DNA from 3 places in the Streptomyces sp. NPDC005281 genome. Region 3 is predicted to be linked to each of the others. Evidence: riboswitches for the same ligand, from Rfam matches in the RefSeq annotation. Region 3 holds a riboswitch; each other region holds the start of a gene.
What was found. Region 3 has a riboswitch for cobalamin ahead of ABZV42_RS08290 (CbtB-domain containing protein). Riboswitches for the same ligand answer to the same signal wherever they lie in the genome.
Positions count from the first base shown of each region.

Region 1: it holds a riboswitch for cobalamin, as region 3 does, so the genes downstream of both, metE (5-methyltetrahydropteroyltriglutamate--homocysteine S-methyltransferase) here and ABZV42_RS08290 (CbtB-domain containing protein) in region 3, are expected to answer to the same signal.
Region 2: it holds a riboswitch for cobalamin, as region 3 does, so the genes downstream of both, ABZV42_RS04170 (CbtB-domain containing protein) here and ABZV42_RS08290 (CbtB-domain containing protein) in region 3, are expected to answer to the same signal.

Region 1 is NZ_JBEXGX010000030.1:19,566-25,169, reverse strand. Features, by position in the region: gene metE (5-methyltetrahydropteroyltriglutamate--homocysteine S-methyltransferase) at 1-1,947, opposite strand, end outside; cobalamin riboswitch at 2,115-2,338, opposite strand; partial or broken gene ABZV42_RS32805 (3-hydroxyacyl-CoA dehydrogenase family protein) at 2,538-2,693, opposite strand; gene aceB (malate synthase A) at 2,711-4,303, opposite strand; gene aceA (isocitrate lyase) at 4,413-5,604, opposite strand, start outside.
Region 2 is NZ_JBEXGX010000002.1:331,284-336,887, reverse strand. Features, by position in the region: gene ABZV42_RS04180 (cupin domain-containing protein) at 47-556, shown strand; gene ABZV42_RS04175 (enoyl-CoA hydratase/isomerase family protein) at 691-1,764, shown strand; cobalamin riboswitch at 1,830-1,976, shown strand; gene ABZV42_RS04170 (CbtB-domain containing protein) at 2,017-2,238, shown strand; gene ABZV42_RS04165 (CbtA family protein) at 2,259-3,017, shown strand; gene ABZV42_RS04160 (hypothetical protein) at 3,178-4,029, opposite strand; gene meaB (methylmalonyl Co-A mutase-associated GTPase MeaB) at 4,522-5,505, opposite strand; gene scpA (methylmalonyl-CoA mutase) at 5,502-5,604, opposite strand, start outside.
Region 3 is NZ_JBEXGX010000004.1:268,080-273,683, reverse strand. Features, by position in the region: gene ABZV42_RS08315 (Gfo/Idh/MocA family oxidoreductase) at 1-165, opposite strand, end outside; gene ABZV42_RS08310 (PadR family transcriptional regulator) at 330-893, opposite strand; gene ABZV42_RS08305 (nuclear transport factor 2 family protein) at 981-1,373, shown strand; gene ABZV42_RS08300 (ferredoxin) at 1,425-1,796, shown strand; gene ABZV42_RS08295 (histidine phosphatase family protein) at 1,824-2,399, opposite strand; cobalamin riboswitch at 2,669-2,830, shown strand; gene ABZV42_RS08290 (CbtB-domain containing protein) at 2,868-3,089, shown strand; gene ABZV42_RS08285 (acyl-CoA dehydrogenase family protein) at 3,306-4,496, shown strand; gene ABZV42_RS08280 (hypothetical protein) at 4,743-4,979, opposite strand; partial or broken gene ABZV42_RS08275 (sigma factor) at 5,290-5,604, opposite strand, start outside.

The DNA of each region.
Region 1 (5,604 bases), on a different contig from region 3:
CGGCCGTACCCCGCTGGTGCTGAGCCGGAACGCCTCGGTGGCCCACGTCAGGTAGGCGGGGTGGTCGGTGGCGCGCAGCGGCAGTGTCTCGCGCAGGGCGGGCTCGTCGACCTGGATGACCGAAGTCCCGGCCGCTTCCAGGTCGTTCACCTCGTCGCGCAGGGCGAGGGCGACCTGTCGGGCGGTATGGCCGAGAGGCTGGTCGTCGCGGACGAAGGACCAGGCGAGCATGGTGACGGGGCCGGTGAGCATGCCCTTGACGGGGCGGGAGGTGAGGGACTGGGCGTACGTCGTCCAACGCACCGTCATCGGCTTCGGGCGGGAGATGTCGGCGGCCAGGATCGGCGGACGGACGTAACGGGTGCCGTAGGACTGCACCCAGCCGTGTTCAGTGGTCAGGTACCCGGTCAACTGCTCGGCGAAGTACTGGACCATGTCGTTGCGTTCGGCCTCGCCGTGCACCAGGACGTCCAGCCCCGCTTTCTCCTGGAAGGAGATCACCTCGCCGATCGCGGCCTTGATGCGCTCCTCGTACGCGGCTGTGCCGATCCGGCCCGCTCGCAGATCGGCGCGGGCGGTGCGCAGTTCGCCGGTCTGTGGGAAGGAGCCGATGGTCGTGGTCGGCAGCAGGGGCAGGCCGAGGTGGGCGCGCTGGGCCGCCGTCCGTTCGGGATAGGGCTGCGAGCGGCGGGCGTCGACGTCCGTGACAGCCTCGGTGCGGGCGCGAACGGCAGGGTCACGGGTGATCGGGGAAGCGGCACGGGAGGCCAGGTCGGCGCGGTTGGAGGCGAGTTCACCGGCGATGGCGTCGGTGCCCTGGGCCAGGCCCTCGGCCAGGGTGACGATCTCGGCGGTCTTCTGCTTCGCGAAGGCGAGCCAGCGCAGGATCTGCGGCTCGATGTCCTGCTCCAGGGCCGCGTCGAGGGGCACGTGGAGCAGGGAGCAGGAGGCGGCCACGTCGACCCGGCCGGCCAGCCCGAGCAGGGTGGCGAGGGTGGACAGGGACTGCTCCAGGTCGTTGACCCAGATGTTGCGGCCGTTGACGACACCGGCGACCAACCGCTTGCCGGGCAGCCCGCCGACGGCGGCCAGGGCGTCGAGGTTGGCGGCGGCGGACTCGGTGAAGTCCAGCGCGAGCCCGTCGACGGGAGCCTTGGCCAGCACCGGCAGTGCGTCGCCGAGCCGGTCGAAGTAGGAGGCGACCAGGAGCTTCGGCCGGTCGGTGAGGGTACCGAGGTGGCGGTAGGCGCGCGAGGCGGCGCTCAGTTCGTCCGAGGTGCGGTCCTGCACAAGGGCGGGCTCGTCGAGCTGCACCCACTCGGCGCCGGCCGCGCGCAGGTCGGCGAGCACCTCGGCGTACACGGGCAGCAACCGGTCGAGGAGGCTCAGGGGGTCGAAGTCCGCGGGCACGCCCGGGGCGGGCTTGGCGAGCAGGAGGTAGGTGACGGGGCCGACGAGCACGGGGCGCGCGGTCAGTCCGAGCGCGAGGGCTTCCTTCAGCTCGGACACCTGCTTGGCGGGGTCGGCCGTGAAGACGGTGTCAGGGCCCAACTCGGGCACCAGGTAGTGGTAGTTGGTGTCGAACCACTTCGTCATCTCCAGTGGGGCCGCGTCCTGGGTGCCGCGGGCCATGGCGAAGTAGCCGTCCAAGGCGTTCGCGGCCGCGGCGGCCCGGTGGCGGGCGGGGATCGCGCCGACCATGACGGTGGTGTCGAGAACGTGGTCGTAGTAGGAGAAGTCGCCGGTGGGCACTTCGTGGATGCCGGCCGCGGCCAGCTCCCGCCAGTTTGCGCGGCGGAGTTCGGCGGCGCCGGCCCTCAGGGCGTCCGCGGTGACGCGGCCCTTCCAGTAGCCCTCGATCGCCTTCTTCAGTTCCCGGTCCGGGCCCTGGCGGGGGTAGCCGTACACGGTGGCCCGTGCGGGCGCGGCTGCGGTCCTGGTGGTCACGGAGATCTCCTTCGCGAGATGAATCCCTGAGATCCCGGGTGACGGGACGAGAGCGCGAAGAGGTGACGAACCGGACGGGGAGCGACGACGCGCGGTACAGCGCGGTCGTCCGCCTGGTATGTACGCCGACCCGCCCACGAGGTCACCGGGATTTCCGCGCACGAGTGGTTCGTACGCGGGCAACGGGCAGGTCTTCGGACTCGCGGGCACATCCTCTGGAGGGAGGACTCCTACTGGCCGTCGCTTCCCAGGCCCGGTACGTCGGACCCAGTGCGTATGACGGCGGTCGTTCCCGCTCACCGCTGCGGGGCAGTCCCGGATTCGCACCGGGTTCCCTCTTGCGACGCATCCCGCCTGGCGGACGGGGCGAACCAGCTGCATCGGTCAGCCTAGGGCCCGCTCACGGCCGCGGCGTGTCACGTCCGCCATCCGGATGGTGAGGTGGGCCACGTACCGGGCCGGTGTGAAATGGGCCGAGGGCGGGAAGCGCCGTGCGCGCGCTTCCCGCCCTCGCCCCCTGTGACGCCGCGCCGGGACCTCACCCCTGCTGCGGCTTGCGCGGGCCCCTCAGCCCGCGCCGAACCAGGCCCTCAGTCCTGGTCGTAGGTGTGGAACCCGCGGCCGGTCTTGCGGCCGAGCAGTCCCGCCTCCACCATCCGCTGGAGCAGCGGCGGCGGAGCGTGGAGAGGCTCGCGGAATACGTTGTAGAGGGACTCCGCGATCAAGGCGACGGTGTCCAGGCCGACACGCCGGACACCGCCGCTCACGACTGCTCCCGGGGCCGTCGCACGAGATGGCGGGAGTAGGCGTCCGGGGTGAAGAACAGCGGCAACTCGCCGGTCATGGCGGTGCGTTCGAAGAGTGCGCGGATGTCGTCCAGGGGCGCCCACGGGTACTGGGCCCCGAGGGCGGCGACCTCGTCGTCCAGCAGGTTCAGGACCGTCTCCCGGTCGATGACGCGGTGCCGCAGCCACTGCCAGATCTGGACGCGGGCGATCTCGGCGGTGGCCGCGTCCTCCATGAGGCCGTCCAGCGCGACGGCGCCCCGGCCGTCCAGCCAGGCGGCGAAGTAGCGCAGCGCGACCGCGACGTTCGTACGCACCCCCTCCGGCGTGGGCCGGCCGCTGATCCGGCGCACCGACAACAGGTCGTCGCGCGTCACCTCCACGTCGTCGCGGGTGCGGTCGATCTGATGCGGCCGGTCGCCGAGGACGCCGTCGAACACCTCGCGGCAGACCGGCACGAGTCCGGGGTGGGCGACCCAGGAGCCGTCGAAGCCGTCCTGCGCCTCCCGCTCCTTGTCCAGGCGGACCTCGGCGAACGCCGCCTCGTTGACGGAGGGGTCCTTCCCGGGCACGTGGGCGGCCATGCCGCCGAGAGCGTGTGCGCCCCGCTTGTGGCAGGTGCGCACGAGGAGCTCGGTGTAGGCCCGCATGAAGGGAGCGGTCATCGTCACCTTCGCCCGGTCGGGAAGCAGGAAATCGGTACGGTGCCCGAAGGTCTTGATCAGGCTGAACAAGTAGTCCCAGCGGCCCGCGTTCAACCCCGCGCCGTGCTCGCGCAGTTCGTAGAGGATCTCCTCCATCTCGAACGCGGCGGTGATCGTCTCGATGAGGACGGTGGCGCGGATCGTGTTCCGCGGGATGCCGAGCAGGTCCTGGGCGGCGACGAAGACGTCGTTCCACAGCCGGGCCTCGTAGCGGTTCTCCAGCTTCGGCAGATAGAAGTAGGGGCCGTACCCGGCATCGATCTGCCGCTGCGCGCAGTGGAAGAAGTAAAGGCCGAAGTCGACGAGCGCGGCGGGCACCGGTCGGCCGTCGTACTCCAGGTGCTCCTCGTCGAGGTGCCAGCCGCGCGGACGCACCATGATCGTTGCGAGCCGGTCGCCGAGGACGTACTCCTTGCCCTCGGCCGTGGTGAAGTCGATCCGGCGCTCGACGGCGTCGAGCAGGGTGAGCTGGCCGCCGACGATGTTGTCCCAGGTGGGGGCCGTGGCATCCTCGAAGTCGGCCATCCACACGCGGGCGCCGGAGTTGAGGGCGTTGACCGCCGTACGGCGCTCGGGCGGGCCGGTGATCTCCACCCGCCGGTCCTTCAGTCCCGGCGCGGGCGGCGGCACCCGCCAGGTGGGGTCGTCACGGACGGCCGAAGTGACCAACGGGAAGTCGAGCGGGGAGCCGCTCGCCAGCCGAAGGGCCTGCCGACGGCGCTCCTTGAGCAGGGCCTGTCTGCGCTTCCCGAAGACCGCGGCGAGATGACCGACGAAGTCGAGGGCGGCGGTGGTGAGGATCTCGTCGTGGCGGTCGCCCGGGGCAGCGAGGACACGGACGTGGTGAGTCAGGGCACTGGTGGACATCGGGTTCTCCTGCGCGAGGGAAGAGGAGGAAAGCGAGCGGGACCGGACGGGGACCGTCGTGCGGCCCCCGCTCGGCCGGGGCGCGGACCCAAGGCCGCTGTTCGCGGGCCTAGTGGAACTGCTCTTCCTCCGTGGACCCGGCCAGGGCGGTGGTGGAGGAGGCGGGGTTGACGGCGGTGGAGACGAGGTCGAAGTAGCCGGTGCCGACCTCGCGTTGGTGCCTGACGGCGGTGAAGCCCTGCGCCTGCGCGGCGAACTCGCGCTCCTGGAGGTCGACGTAGGCGGTCATGCCGTGCTCGGCGTAGCCGCGTGCGAGGTCGAACATGCCGTGGTTGAGGGAGTGGAAGCCGGCCAGCGTGATGAACTGGAAGCGGTAGCCCATCGCGCCCAGCTCGCGCTGGAACTTGGCGATCCGGTCGTCGTCGAGGGCCGCCTTCCAGTTGAAGGAGGGCGAGCAGTTGTAGGCGAGCATCTGGTCGGGGTACCGCGCGTGGACGGCCTCGGCGAACTCCCGCGCCTGGGCGAGATCCGGGGTGCCGGTCTCCACCCAGACCAGGTCCGCGTACGGGGCGTACGCCAGGCCGCGGGCGATCACCGGGGCCATGCCGTTGCGGACGTGGTAGAAGCCCTCGGCGGTGCGCTCGCCGGTGACGAACTGGGCGTCGCGCTCGTCGACGTCGCTGGTCAGCAGATTGGCGGCCAGGGCGTCGGTGCGGGCGACGACGAGCGTGGGCACGTCGGCGATGTCGGCGGCGAGACGGGCCGCGTTCAGGGTGCGGATGTGCTGCGCGGTCGGCACCAGGACCTTGCCGCCGAGGTGGCCGCACTTCTTCTCGGAGGCGAGCTGGTCCTCGTAGTGGATGCCGGCCGCGCCTGCCGCGATCATCGCCTTGGTCAGCTCGAAGGCGTTGAGCGGGCCGCCGAAGCCGGCCTCCGCGTCGGCGACGATCGGTGCCAGCCAGTCCGTGGTGTCGGTAACGCCCTCGGCGACGGCGATCTGGTCGGCCCGCAGCAGCGCGTTGTTGATCCGACGCACCACCTGGGGAACGGAGTTGACGGGGTAGAGGGACTGGTCGGGGTAGGTGTGGCCGGCCTGGTTGGCGTCGGCGGCCACCTGCCATCCGGACAGGTAGATGGCCTGGAGACCGGCCTTGACCTGCTGCACGGCCTGCCCGCCGGTCAGGGCGCCGAGCGCGTGGATGTAGTCCCGCTCGTGCAGTTGGCGCCACAGCCGCTCGGCTCCGCGCCGGGCCAGGGTGTGCTCCTCACGGACACTGCCGGACAGCCGCACCACGTCCTCC
Region 2 (5,604 bases), on a different contig from region 3:
GACACCTCTTGACATCCTTTTCCGGGCCGCTCTAGCGTCCCCCTCCATGAGCGAGCCGTTGACGACCCCCGGCGAAGGTTTCCACCCCCATCTCCCGGACGCCGCAGCGCGGTCCGGACGCCCGCTGCGCACCCGCCTGCACCACATCCGCGCGGACGCCCTCGACGGTGACACGGCGCAGACCGGTGGCATGCGCAGATTCGCCGCCGTCAGCGGCACCACGGTCGGCTCCGAGAAACTGTGGATGGGCCAGACCCACGTCGCCCCCTCCACCGCCTCCTCGGACCATCACCACGGAGAGTCCGAGACCGCCATCCATGTGGTGAGCGGGCACCCCGAGTTCGTCTTCGTCGACGACTCGGGGGACGGTCCCGAGGAGGTGCGCCTGCGCACCTCACCCGGTGACTACATCTTCGTGCCCCCCTTCGTGCCGCACCGCGAGGAGAACCCGGACCCCGACGAAGAGGCCGTGGTCGTCATCGCCCGCAGCACCCAGGAGGCGATCGTGGTCAACCTGCCGCGGCTGTACGCGCTGGAGCCGGGGGAGGAGGCCTGACGGAACCAGGGCCGGGCCGCTCGGTGAGTACGGTAGCGGGGAGATCGCCGTGACCGGCGAACCCACCGGACCGTGGAAGGAACCACCGAGATCATGCGCGTCATCGTGGCCCGCCGTCTGACCCGGGCGCCGAAGTGAACGGCACCGAGGCGCCCGGCGCCGGGGAGTCCGTCCTGCTGCGTACCGAGGGACGGGCAGCCCACCTCACCCTCAACCGGCCCAGGGCGCTGAACGCCCTGAACCACGCGATGGTGCGCCGGATCGACCAGGCCCTCACCGCCTGGGAGCAGGACCCCGGCGTCGAGACCGTCGTCGTCACCGGCGCCGGAGAACGCGGACTGTGCGCGGGCGGCGACATCCGGGTCGTCCACGACGACGCGCGTGACGGGGACGGCACCGCGTCCGCCGCGTTCTGGCGCGACGAGTATCACCTCAACGCCCGTATCGCCCGCTGTCCCAAGCCGTACGTGGCGGTCATGGACGGCATCGTCATGGGCGGCGGCGTCGGGATCTCCGCGCACGGCAGCGTCCGGATCGTCACCGAACGTTCGCGCATCGCCATGCCCGAGACCGGCATCGGTTTCGTCCCCGATGTCGGCGGCACCCATCTGCTCGGCCTCGCTCCGGGCGAACTCGGCACCCATCTCGCTCTGACGGGCGTCTCGATCGGCGCTGGAGACGCGCTGCTGTGCGGTCTCGCCGACCACTACGTGCCGTCCTCCTCGCTCCCGCGGTTCGTGTCCGAGCTCGCCCACCGGCCCGTGGCCCAGGTGCTGGCCGCCCATGTGCGGCCCGCGCCGCCGGCCGAGCTCGCGGAGCGGCGCGAGTGGATCGACGCCTGCTACGGCGCCGACACGGTCGAGGAGATCATCCGGCGACTGCTCGCGGTCGGAGACCCGGCCGCCAAGGAGGCGGCGGAGGTCCTGCTCGGCAACTCGCCCACCGCGCTGAAGGTCACGCTGGCCGCCCTGCGCCGGGCCCGGCGGCTCGGTTCGCTGGAGCGGGTCCTGGACCAGGAGTACCGGGTGTCCTGCGCCGCCCTGTCCGCACTGGACCTGGTCGAGGGTGTCCGGGCCCAGATCATCGACAAGGACCGTGAACCGCGCTGGTCCCCGGCCACGCTCGCCGAGGTCACCGACGCCGACGTCGAGCGCTTCTTCGCCCCTCTCGGCGAGCGTGAACTCGGGCTGTCCGACGACGTCTTCTGACGGCCGGCGGGACCTGCCACCTGGGGCGAGAGGAAGATCACCCCGGGCGGCGCGGTCTTGGCCAGGCACCCGGCACACGGTACGGTCGGTCCGATATCGATGACGTCAAGACGGAAGCCGGCGGAAATCCGGCACGGTCGCGCCACTGTGAGCGAGACGCCCCAGCCACGCTGGGCGCCGCGTGAGTCAGACCCGTAGGCGTCATCCTGTGCACCACCGAGATGGGACGCGAACTCCCGAGGAGGTCCTGCCATGGCGCAGACCGTCGCTCCGCCGACAGCCACCACCCCCGCTCTCCCCGCCAAGCTGCCGATCGGTGCGATCGTCCCCTGGGCGGTCTTCTTCGGCATTCTCATGCTGGTCCTGCTGTACTTCGTCGGCGCCGAACAGGGCGCCACCTCCGTCGTCTCCGGCGAGGACGTTCACGAGTGGGTGCACGACGCCCGCCACCTGCTCGGTTTCCCCTGCCACTGACGCGACGGAGAGCACCCACGATGAACTCCGCAACGGTAAGAAACCTCCTCGTACGCGGCATGCTGGCCGGTCTCGCGGCCGGTGTACTCGCCCTGGTCGTCGCCTACTTGCTCGGTGAACCGACCGTCGACAGCGCCATCGGCTTCGAGGAGGCCCACTCCCACGCACACGGGCACGAGGTCGAACTCGTCTCGCGCAGCCTCCAGTCCACCGCGGGCCTCGCCACCGGTGTCCTGGTCTACGGCGTCTCCTTCGGCGGCATCGCCGCGCTCGCCTACTGCTTCGCCCTCGGCCGTGTGGGCCGCTTCGGCCCGCGCGCGACCGCGCTCCTGCTGTCCGGGACCGCGCTCCTCGCCGTGTACGTCGTGCCGTTCCTGAAGTACCCGGCCAACCCGCCGTCGGTCGGCGACCCCGACACCATCGGCAAGCGGACCGCCCTGTACTTCCTGATGATGGTCCTCAGCGTGCTGCTCGCGGTGGGTGCCACCATCCTCGGCAAGCGCCTCGCGCCGAGTCTCGGCACCTGGTACGCCACCGTCATCGCGGTCGCCGCCTTCGCCGTAGTGATCGGACTGGCCTACGAGTTCCTGCCCGTGATCAACGAGGTGCCGCGGGACTTCCCGGCCACCCTCCTGTGGCGGTTCAGGCTCTCGGCGCTTGCCATCCAGACCGTCCTGTGGGCCGGATTCGGCCTGGCCTTCGGCGAGTTGGCCGAGCGTCTGCTGAACCCCCGCCCCGCGACCGTCACTTCGGGCCGGTCGGTCCCGGCCGCGAACTGACCCCTCCGGCACACAAGAGAGCCCCTCGGAAGCATCCGGGGGGCCTCTCGCGTACCGGGGGGACACCCGGTGCCATGGGGCGACTGCTTCGGTGACGGGTGGATCACCCGTCAGGAACGGCGGAAGTCGCCCGGGTTGCCCTGAAGTTGCCGGGCCGGGCTCACCGGCTGTCGGCCTCCACTCGGACCGCTTGCGCCTCCGGGCCGGGCTCGGACGCGCGGCGCTCCTTGACGTGGGCGTATGCCATGAGGCCGAACAGAACGATGAGCAGCACGGCCGACGAGCCCGCGGTACCGAGGTCGAGTCCCCCCTTGGCGAGCGGCTTGGTGAGAAAGTCGCCGGCCGTGGCGCCGAGCGGGCGGGTGAGGACGAAGGCGATCCAGAACAGCAGGACGTTCGACACCGACGGAACCTTCATCAGCGCGACGAGCACTGCCAGCAGTCCCGTGACGAGCAGCGCCCCGCCCAGGTAGCCGAGGCCGGAGCTGTCGGAGAGGAAGTCGCCCATCGACGTGCCGAGCGTGTTGGAGACGAGGATCGCCGACCAGAACAGCGACTCACCACGGAAGGTGACGATGTCCCGGATCTGGAACGTCATTCCGCTCAGTTTCCAGGCGAGGAAGATCGCGAGGAGGAGCGAGACCAGGATGGCGGCGCCCTCGGGGTAGCCGAGACCGAGGCCCTGAGGGCCCCAGCCGAGCGATGTGGCGCCGCCCGAGAGGTACTTGTCGCTGGCGTCGCGGTTCATGAAGTCGGACATCGTGGTGCCGGCCATGCTGGTGGACAGGATCACCGTCCAGTAGAAGAACGGGTTGTACCTGCGTGACCTGAGCTGGACGACCAGTGTCACCACGAAGAGCAGGAAAAGCGCGATCGTGGTCACGAAGTAGCCGAGCTTGAGGGTCTGGGCGAAGAGGTCGCCCGCGGTCTCACCCAGGGTCGTCGCGGCGATCTTCATGACCCAGAACGCCAGAGTCACTTCCGGCAGCTTTTTCATCACGGGCGTCGTCATCGAATGGTACTCCGGCGGTGTGGGGGGATATGGGGGATTTGATCTCTGTCGAACCTTGACAAGACCAACCTGAACGCGTCCTGAACATGCGCGGCATGAATATTGACGTACCGCGCCGCGGTACTTCCGCTCTGAGTCTCGGCATCGTCTCCACCTCGCGCAGCGGCGACCGCCGCTCCGGGCGCAACGCCCCCATGGGGGAGGGCGAAGGGCGAAGGAGCCGTGGGCGCACCGGATCACTTCCGGTTCCACGATGTACGGCGGCGGGGCGCCGGGTGTTCATGACGTGCGGCCAGAGGCGTGCGGCCAGAGGCGCGCGGGGCGAGTGCCGGTGGCGTGGCCGGCCGTCAACGTGCCGATGGGGGGTGGCCGGCCGTCGACATGCCGATGAGGGGTGGTCGGCCGTCGACATGCCCATGGGTGGTGCCGGCCGTCGATGTGCCTATGGGTGGTGGCCGGGCTCCGACCTGCCCCGCCACCACCCCGTTCGGCTCAGCGGCTTTCGCCGCCGAAGACCTCGAGAATGCGTTCCGCCGCCAGCGTGGCGGTCAACCCGCCCTCGCGTACCTGCCGTTCGAGGTCCGGGGCGACGGCCCGTACCGCGCGGTCCGCGTTCAGGCGGCCGAGAAGTTCGTCCCGGACCATGTTCCAGGTCCAGTCCACCTGCTGGTCACGGCGCTTCTCCGCGAGCCGGCCGGTCGAGTCGAGCAGTGTGCGGTGCTGTTCCAGACGGTCCCAGACGGTGTCCAGGCCGGCCACCTCGCGGGCGCTGCAACTGAGTACCGGCGGCGTCCAGGCCGTGTCCCTGCCGTGCATCAGCCGCAGGGCGCCCGCCAGTTCACGCGCGGCGGACTGGGCGTCACGCGCGTGCGGGCCGTCCGCCTTGTTCACGGCGATCACGTCGGCCAGCTCCAGGACGCCCTTCTTGATGCCCTGCAACTGGTCCCCGGTGCGGGCCAGCGTCAACAGCAGGAAGGAGTCGACCATGTTCGCGACCGCGGTCTCCGACTGGCCGACGCCGACCGTCTCCACCAGCACCACGTCGTAGCCGGCCGCCTCCATCACCACGATCGACTCGCGGGTCGCCTTCGCCACCCCGCCGAGCGTGCCGGCGGTGGGGGAGGGGCGGATGAACGCGGCCGGGTCCACGGCGAGGCGCTCCATACGGGTCTTGTCCCCGAGGATCGAGCCGCCGGTACGGGTGGAGGACGGGTCGACGGCGAGCACCGCGACCCGGTACCCGAGCGAGGTCAGCATCGTGCCGAACGCGTCGATGAACGTCGACTTGCCCACGCCCGGCACCCCGCTGACGCCGATCCGCCGCGCCTTCCCGCTGTACGGCAGCAGTTCGGTCAGCAACTCCTGCGCCAGCGCCCGGTGCTGGGGCCGGGTGGACTCGACGAGCGTGATGGCGCGGGCGACCAGCGCCCGCTTTCCGTCGAGAACACCCTTGACATAGGTGTCGAGTTCGATCACAGGTCGTGCCCGAGGTCGGCAGAGAGCCGCTCGACGAGGTCGTACGCCGCGTCCGGGATCACCGTCCCGGGCGGGAAGACCGCCGCCGCGCCCATCTCC
Region 3 (5,604 bases):
CGCGGCGGCCTCCTCGGCCCGGCCGGGCACCTCGTCGGCGACGGTGATCGGTTCGGGACGCAGGGGGAGCCGCGGGAAGTGGTGCGGAACGCGAGCGTACGCCTGCGTGTGCACCCGTCCCATCCAGCCGAACCCCACGACAGCGACACCGAGCGCACGCACCACGATCGCCCTCCTTCAAGCCGAGCCGAGCCGCCCAAAGCGGCCCCGAGCCGCCCCGAGCCGTCCCGGACCGACGAGACCGATGGAGCCGGAGCCGGGACCGGGATCGGGACCGGAACGGGAACCGGGTCCCGCCCCGCGACCAGGCTAATGCGAGCGCGCCACCGTCAGGGGGCGACGGACGACCGCTGTTCCAGGATCCGCAGGGCCCGCTCCGCCCAGTCGATGATCGCCTGCTCGAAGGCGCGTCCCCCCAGGAGAGTGAGATACGGGCCGACCCGCTCGGCCCCGGCGAGGTACTCCTCCTCGGTGCGCCCGTCGAACAGCCGGGCGCCGATCCGCTCGTAGTGCGCCAGCTTCGCGCGCGACCATTCCAGCCGCTCGACGATCGCCACCCGGACGGCGTCGGCGTCCCCGATGTCGAGTGCGTACACCTTGACCATCAGCTCGTCGCGGATCGCGGTGGGTTTCGCGGACCCGGAGGTGAAGGAGGCCAGGGTTTCGAGCCCGGCCGCCGTCAGTGAGAAGACCCGCTTGTTGGGCCGGCGCTCCTGCCGCACGAGCCGGGCCTCGATGAGCCCCTCGGACTCCATCCGGTCGAGCTCCCGGTACAACTGCTGCGGGGTCGCCATCCAGAAGTTGGCCACGGAGGCGTCGAACCCCTTGGCCAGGTCGTAGCCCGAGGCCTCGCCCTCCAGGAGCGTGGCCAGTACCGCGTTGCGCAATGCCATCCCGCAAGGCTAGACGGCCTCCCCTCGCAGGACTAATCTTATCCGCACCTAATCAATTAATTGAGTATGAGTAGAGTGGTGAACGCGATGAACTCCTTCCGCAAGGCCGTGGAGGCCGGAGACCTCGGCGCCGTCGAGGAACTGCTGGCCGACGACGTCGTGTTCACCAGCCCCGTCGCCTTCAAGCCGTACCCGGGCAAGCCGATCACCGCGGCCATCCTGCGTGGCGTCTGGCGCGTCTTCAGTGACTTCCGCTACGTCCGCGAGATCGCCGGCGCCGACGGCCGCGACCACGCGCTGGTCTTCACGGCCAAGGTGGGCGACAAGGAGATCAACGGCTGCGACTTCCTGCACTTCGACGAGGACGGTCTCATCGACGAATTCACGGTGATGGTGCGTCCGTTGTCGGCGGCGCAGGCGCTCTCCGAGGCGATGGGGGCGCAGTTCGAGCAGATCTCGCGCGAGGCGGCCGGAGCGTGAGGGTGCCGGCTCGGGCGGTTTGAACCGACTCCCTCCGGCTACCCGCCTGTTGTGACGACGACTTCACAACAGGAGCTCTTCCGGTACCTGGAGGACCGCTTCGCCTGCGCCCAGGCCTGTACCGACTGCGCCCGGACCGCCGCGTTGCGCGCGAGCCTCATGGACCCCGACGGGCCGAAGGAGCAGGAATCCGCGCGGCGTTCGGGCATTCTGTGCGCGGAGGTGTGCGAGGCGACCTGCCATGTTCTGTCCCGCCAGCAGGGGCAGAGCGAACGGGAAGTCCGTGCCCAGCTGGAATGGTGCCGGGACGTCTGCCTGGAGTGCGCCGAGGCTTTCGACGGCTGCCCCGGGGCGGAGGCCGCCGCGCGGAGATGCCGTGACTGCGCCCGGTCGTGCGTGGACTTCATCGCCACGCTGAGGTGAGGCCGCACGGAGCCGGGCGCGGGCCGGTCAGGCGAGCGGGCGTCCGGCGCGGACGTTCCAGCGTCCGGCGCGCCCGCTCAACTCGGTGACGGTGAGCGGCGGCACGTCCACGCGCCAGAACGCCGGCTCCGGCGCCCCCAGCACCCGTACCACCAGGGCCCGTACGACCTCGGGCTCCACCACGGCGACGGTCCGGCCGTCGAACCCGGCCGCCGCGTCGAGGCGTTCCGCCACCCGGTCGCAGAACGTCCGGACCGACTCGCCGTCGTGCGGCGCCGACGCGGGGTCGGCGAGCCACCGCGCCACCGCCTCCGGTTCCTTCGCGCTCACCTCGGCCAGCGTCGCCCCGCGCCAGCGGCCCACATCGAGAGGCGCCAACTCCGTTGCTTCGGAGCCGCCTTCGAGTCCGAGTGCCTCGGCGGTCTGCCGGCACCGCAGGGTGGGGGAGACCCACAGCCGCCCGCCGGCGGGAACGGCACCCGCCTCGGCCGCCGTCCGGGCGGCCCGCAGGCCCGAAGTGTCCACCGGGCTCCCGTCGTCGAAGCGGGCCTCGCGCAGCGCCTCGCTGATCGCCGCGGAGATCAAGGTCACTCGGCTGGTCATGCCATCACTCTCATGTGTCGTGGACCCGGTTCGTGTTCATCGGACCGGGTGGTCGTGCGTCGCGGCCCCCCGACCGGAATCGCGCCTCCGACCGGAATCATGGCCCCTTACTGGAGTCTTGGCCTCCGGCCGAGGGTGCGGATCCGTCCGGAGTCGTCGCCCCCGACGGAAGGCGAATCCCTGCCCCATCAGGACGGTTGCCCTCCTCCACTGTGCTTCACGAACTGTGGGGCGCACAAAGTGCAGGGGGCCGTGCGCCCTTGGCCGGGCTGCGGCTTCGCGGTACGGTCACGTGGATATTGACGACGGTTCGGCGGAAGCCCGGTGGAAGTCCGGCACGGTCGCGCCACTGTAAGCCCGGCACATGTCACCCCGGCCAGGGGTGACGGACGCGGGCAAGTCAGACCCGTGACCGTCGTCCTGTGCACCACCGAGATGGGACGCGAGTTCCCCAGGAGGTTCTGCCCCATGGCGCAGTCCGTCGCTCAGCCGACCGTCACCCCCGCCGCCGTTCCCGCCAAGCTGCCGATCGGTGCGATCGTCCCCTGGGCGGCGTTCTTCGGCATCCTGATGCTGGTCCTGCTCTACTTCGTCGGCGCCGAACAGGGCGCCACCTCCCTCGTCTCCGGCGAGAACGTCCACGAATGGGTCCACGACGCACGGCACCTGCTCGGCTTCCCCTGCCACTGACGGCGACGGGGAACGTACGAGCCACGATATTGCGCGACGGCCGGGAAGCCCCGGTCCGTACGACGGGGGCGGTGCCCGGAAGGCCGGGCACCGCCCCCGTCGCATGCGCGGGGGCGCCCCGGCGTCCGTGTCGTCGGCGTCATCGCCATTCCCAATTTCTGGAACACGTTCTACGGTGTGCGCCGTCAGGTCGGGCCCGGGGATCCAGGAGGCGCCGTGCATCTCGAATACACGCCGGAGCAGCAGCGGTTGCGGACCGAACTGCGGGTCTACTTCGCCGAGTTGGTTCCGGACAACGCCTACGCCCGCTACGCCGATCCGGCGGCGCAGAAGCGCTTCTACCGCGAGACGATCAGGCGGCTCGGCGCGGACGGCCGGCTCGGGGTCGGCTGGCCCGAGGAGTACGGCGGGCAGGGCCTCGGCCCGATGGAGCAGTTCATCTTCTTCGACGAGGCGGCCCAGGCCGGGGTGCCACTGCCGCTGATGGCGCTCAGCACGGTGGGGCCGACGATCATGCGGTTCGGCACCGAGGAGCAGAAGTCCTACTTCCTGCCGAAGGTCCTCTCCGGCGAGATCGACTTCGCGATCGGCTACAGCGAGCCCGACGCCGGGACGGATCTCGCGGCGCTCAGGACCAGGGCCGTACGCGAGGGCGACGAGGAGACCGGTCACTACACGGTCAACGGCCAGAAGATCTGGACGACCAACGGCGACACGGCCGACTGGGTGTGGCTCGCGGTCCGCACCGATCCGGACGCCCCGCCGCACAAGGGCATCACCATGCTCCTCGTGCCGACCTCCGACCCCGGCTACTCGTGCACCGTCATCAACACGCTCGCCTCGCACGACACCACCGCGAGCTACTACGAGAACATCCGCGTCCCCGCCACGCGCCGGGTCGGCGAGGAGAACAAGGGCTGGCGGCTGATCACCAACCAGCTCAACCACGAGCGCGTCACCCTCGCCGCACACGGGACCATGGCCATCCGCGCCCTGCACGACGTCCAGCGCTGGGCGATGGAGACCAAGCTCGCCGACGGCCGCCGCGTCGTCGACCTCCCCTGGGTGCGCCGCCTCCTCGCGCGCACGCACACCAGGCTGGACGCCATGAAGCTCCTCAACTGGCGCATGGTGAACGCCGTCCAGGAGGGCACCCTCACCCCCCAGGACGCCTCCGCCGTCAAGGTGTACGGCTCCGAGGCGCGTCGGGACGCGTACGCATGGCTGATGGAGATCGTCGCGGCCCCCGGCGTCCTGAAGGAGGGCTCGGCCGGCGCCGTCCTGCACGGCGAACTCGAACGCGGCTACCGATCAGCCGTGATCTTCACCTTCGGCGGCGGCAACAACGAGATCCAGCGGGAGATCATCTCGTGGATCGGCCTGGGGATGCCCAGGGTGCGGCGCTAGCGGGATGTGACCAGGATCAGCAGTTGACAGGCAGCTCGCGCCAGTTGCTGCCGAGAGCACCGGCGTCCGCCCGATCTGCACCGGCACTCAACGATCTTCGCTCCAGGCCGTAGGCATACCGAGACCGACGACCGTTTGCTTGCGGGAACGCCTGTCGATCTGGGCGAGCTCATCCTCCGCGCCGGCGAGACTGGCGCGTAGTCCTTCGACTTCGCCGGGCAGCAATAAGGTCAGCCGAATGGCCGATTACTGGTTATCGGTGAACTGCGGGCCCTTCTCCTGATTGTAGATTTCCTCACCGGATGCGTTGTAGGCGTGGACGTAGGGACTCGGGCCCGCATAGTGCGAGCCGGGGTTGTCGACGGAGAGAGCCGCCGCGTAGACGAACGCGCCGCCGGCCATGACCGCCGGGTACTGCTTCGGATTGTCGCCGTAGCTGATGGCGATCTTGGCAATGTTGGATGTGTAGTGCCCGGCGCCCAACCCTAGATATCGCCCCTTGCCGGTGGACTCGCGAATGGAGTCGAAATACTCGATCGTATGACCGGTGCCCCACAGGCGATTGTTGATGAACGTGGGCGGGGAATCCTGGCTGTTGCCCTTGTCGCCCTTTGACTCGCATTGCGCTTACTGATCGGCGGAGTTGACGGCGATGACCACACCGTCCCCGTCCTGCGAGGCGATGGGAGCGCGGGCCGCGACCACCGCGTGGTAGCTCGAGGCATCCGAGCCCAGGCAGGAGAACAGGATCTTGGCGACGGTCCCAGCGTCGATCGGGGTCGTCGTCCCGCACCGACATACGACGCTCGTCGTCGACCAGGACGGCGACGCGGTCCGCGTGGTCGCCCACCGACTCGTCGTGCGAGACGAGCCGGCGCAGCAACGCCTCGGCCCGCCTCAGCCGCCGCCTGGTGTTCGACAGCAGGCGGTCGGCGATGCCCAGCAACCACGGCAGAGCCGAGTCGCGGTCCAGCACCGTCTCCGATCGCCGACGCCAGGCATGCAAGAACACGGTCGACGTGAGGTCTTCGGCCTCGGACCGGTCGGTCGTCCGCCGGAACAGGTGGTTGTAGACGGTCTTCCCGTGACGGTCGAAGACCCGACCGAA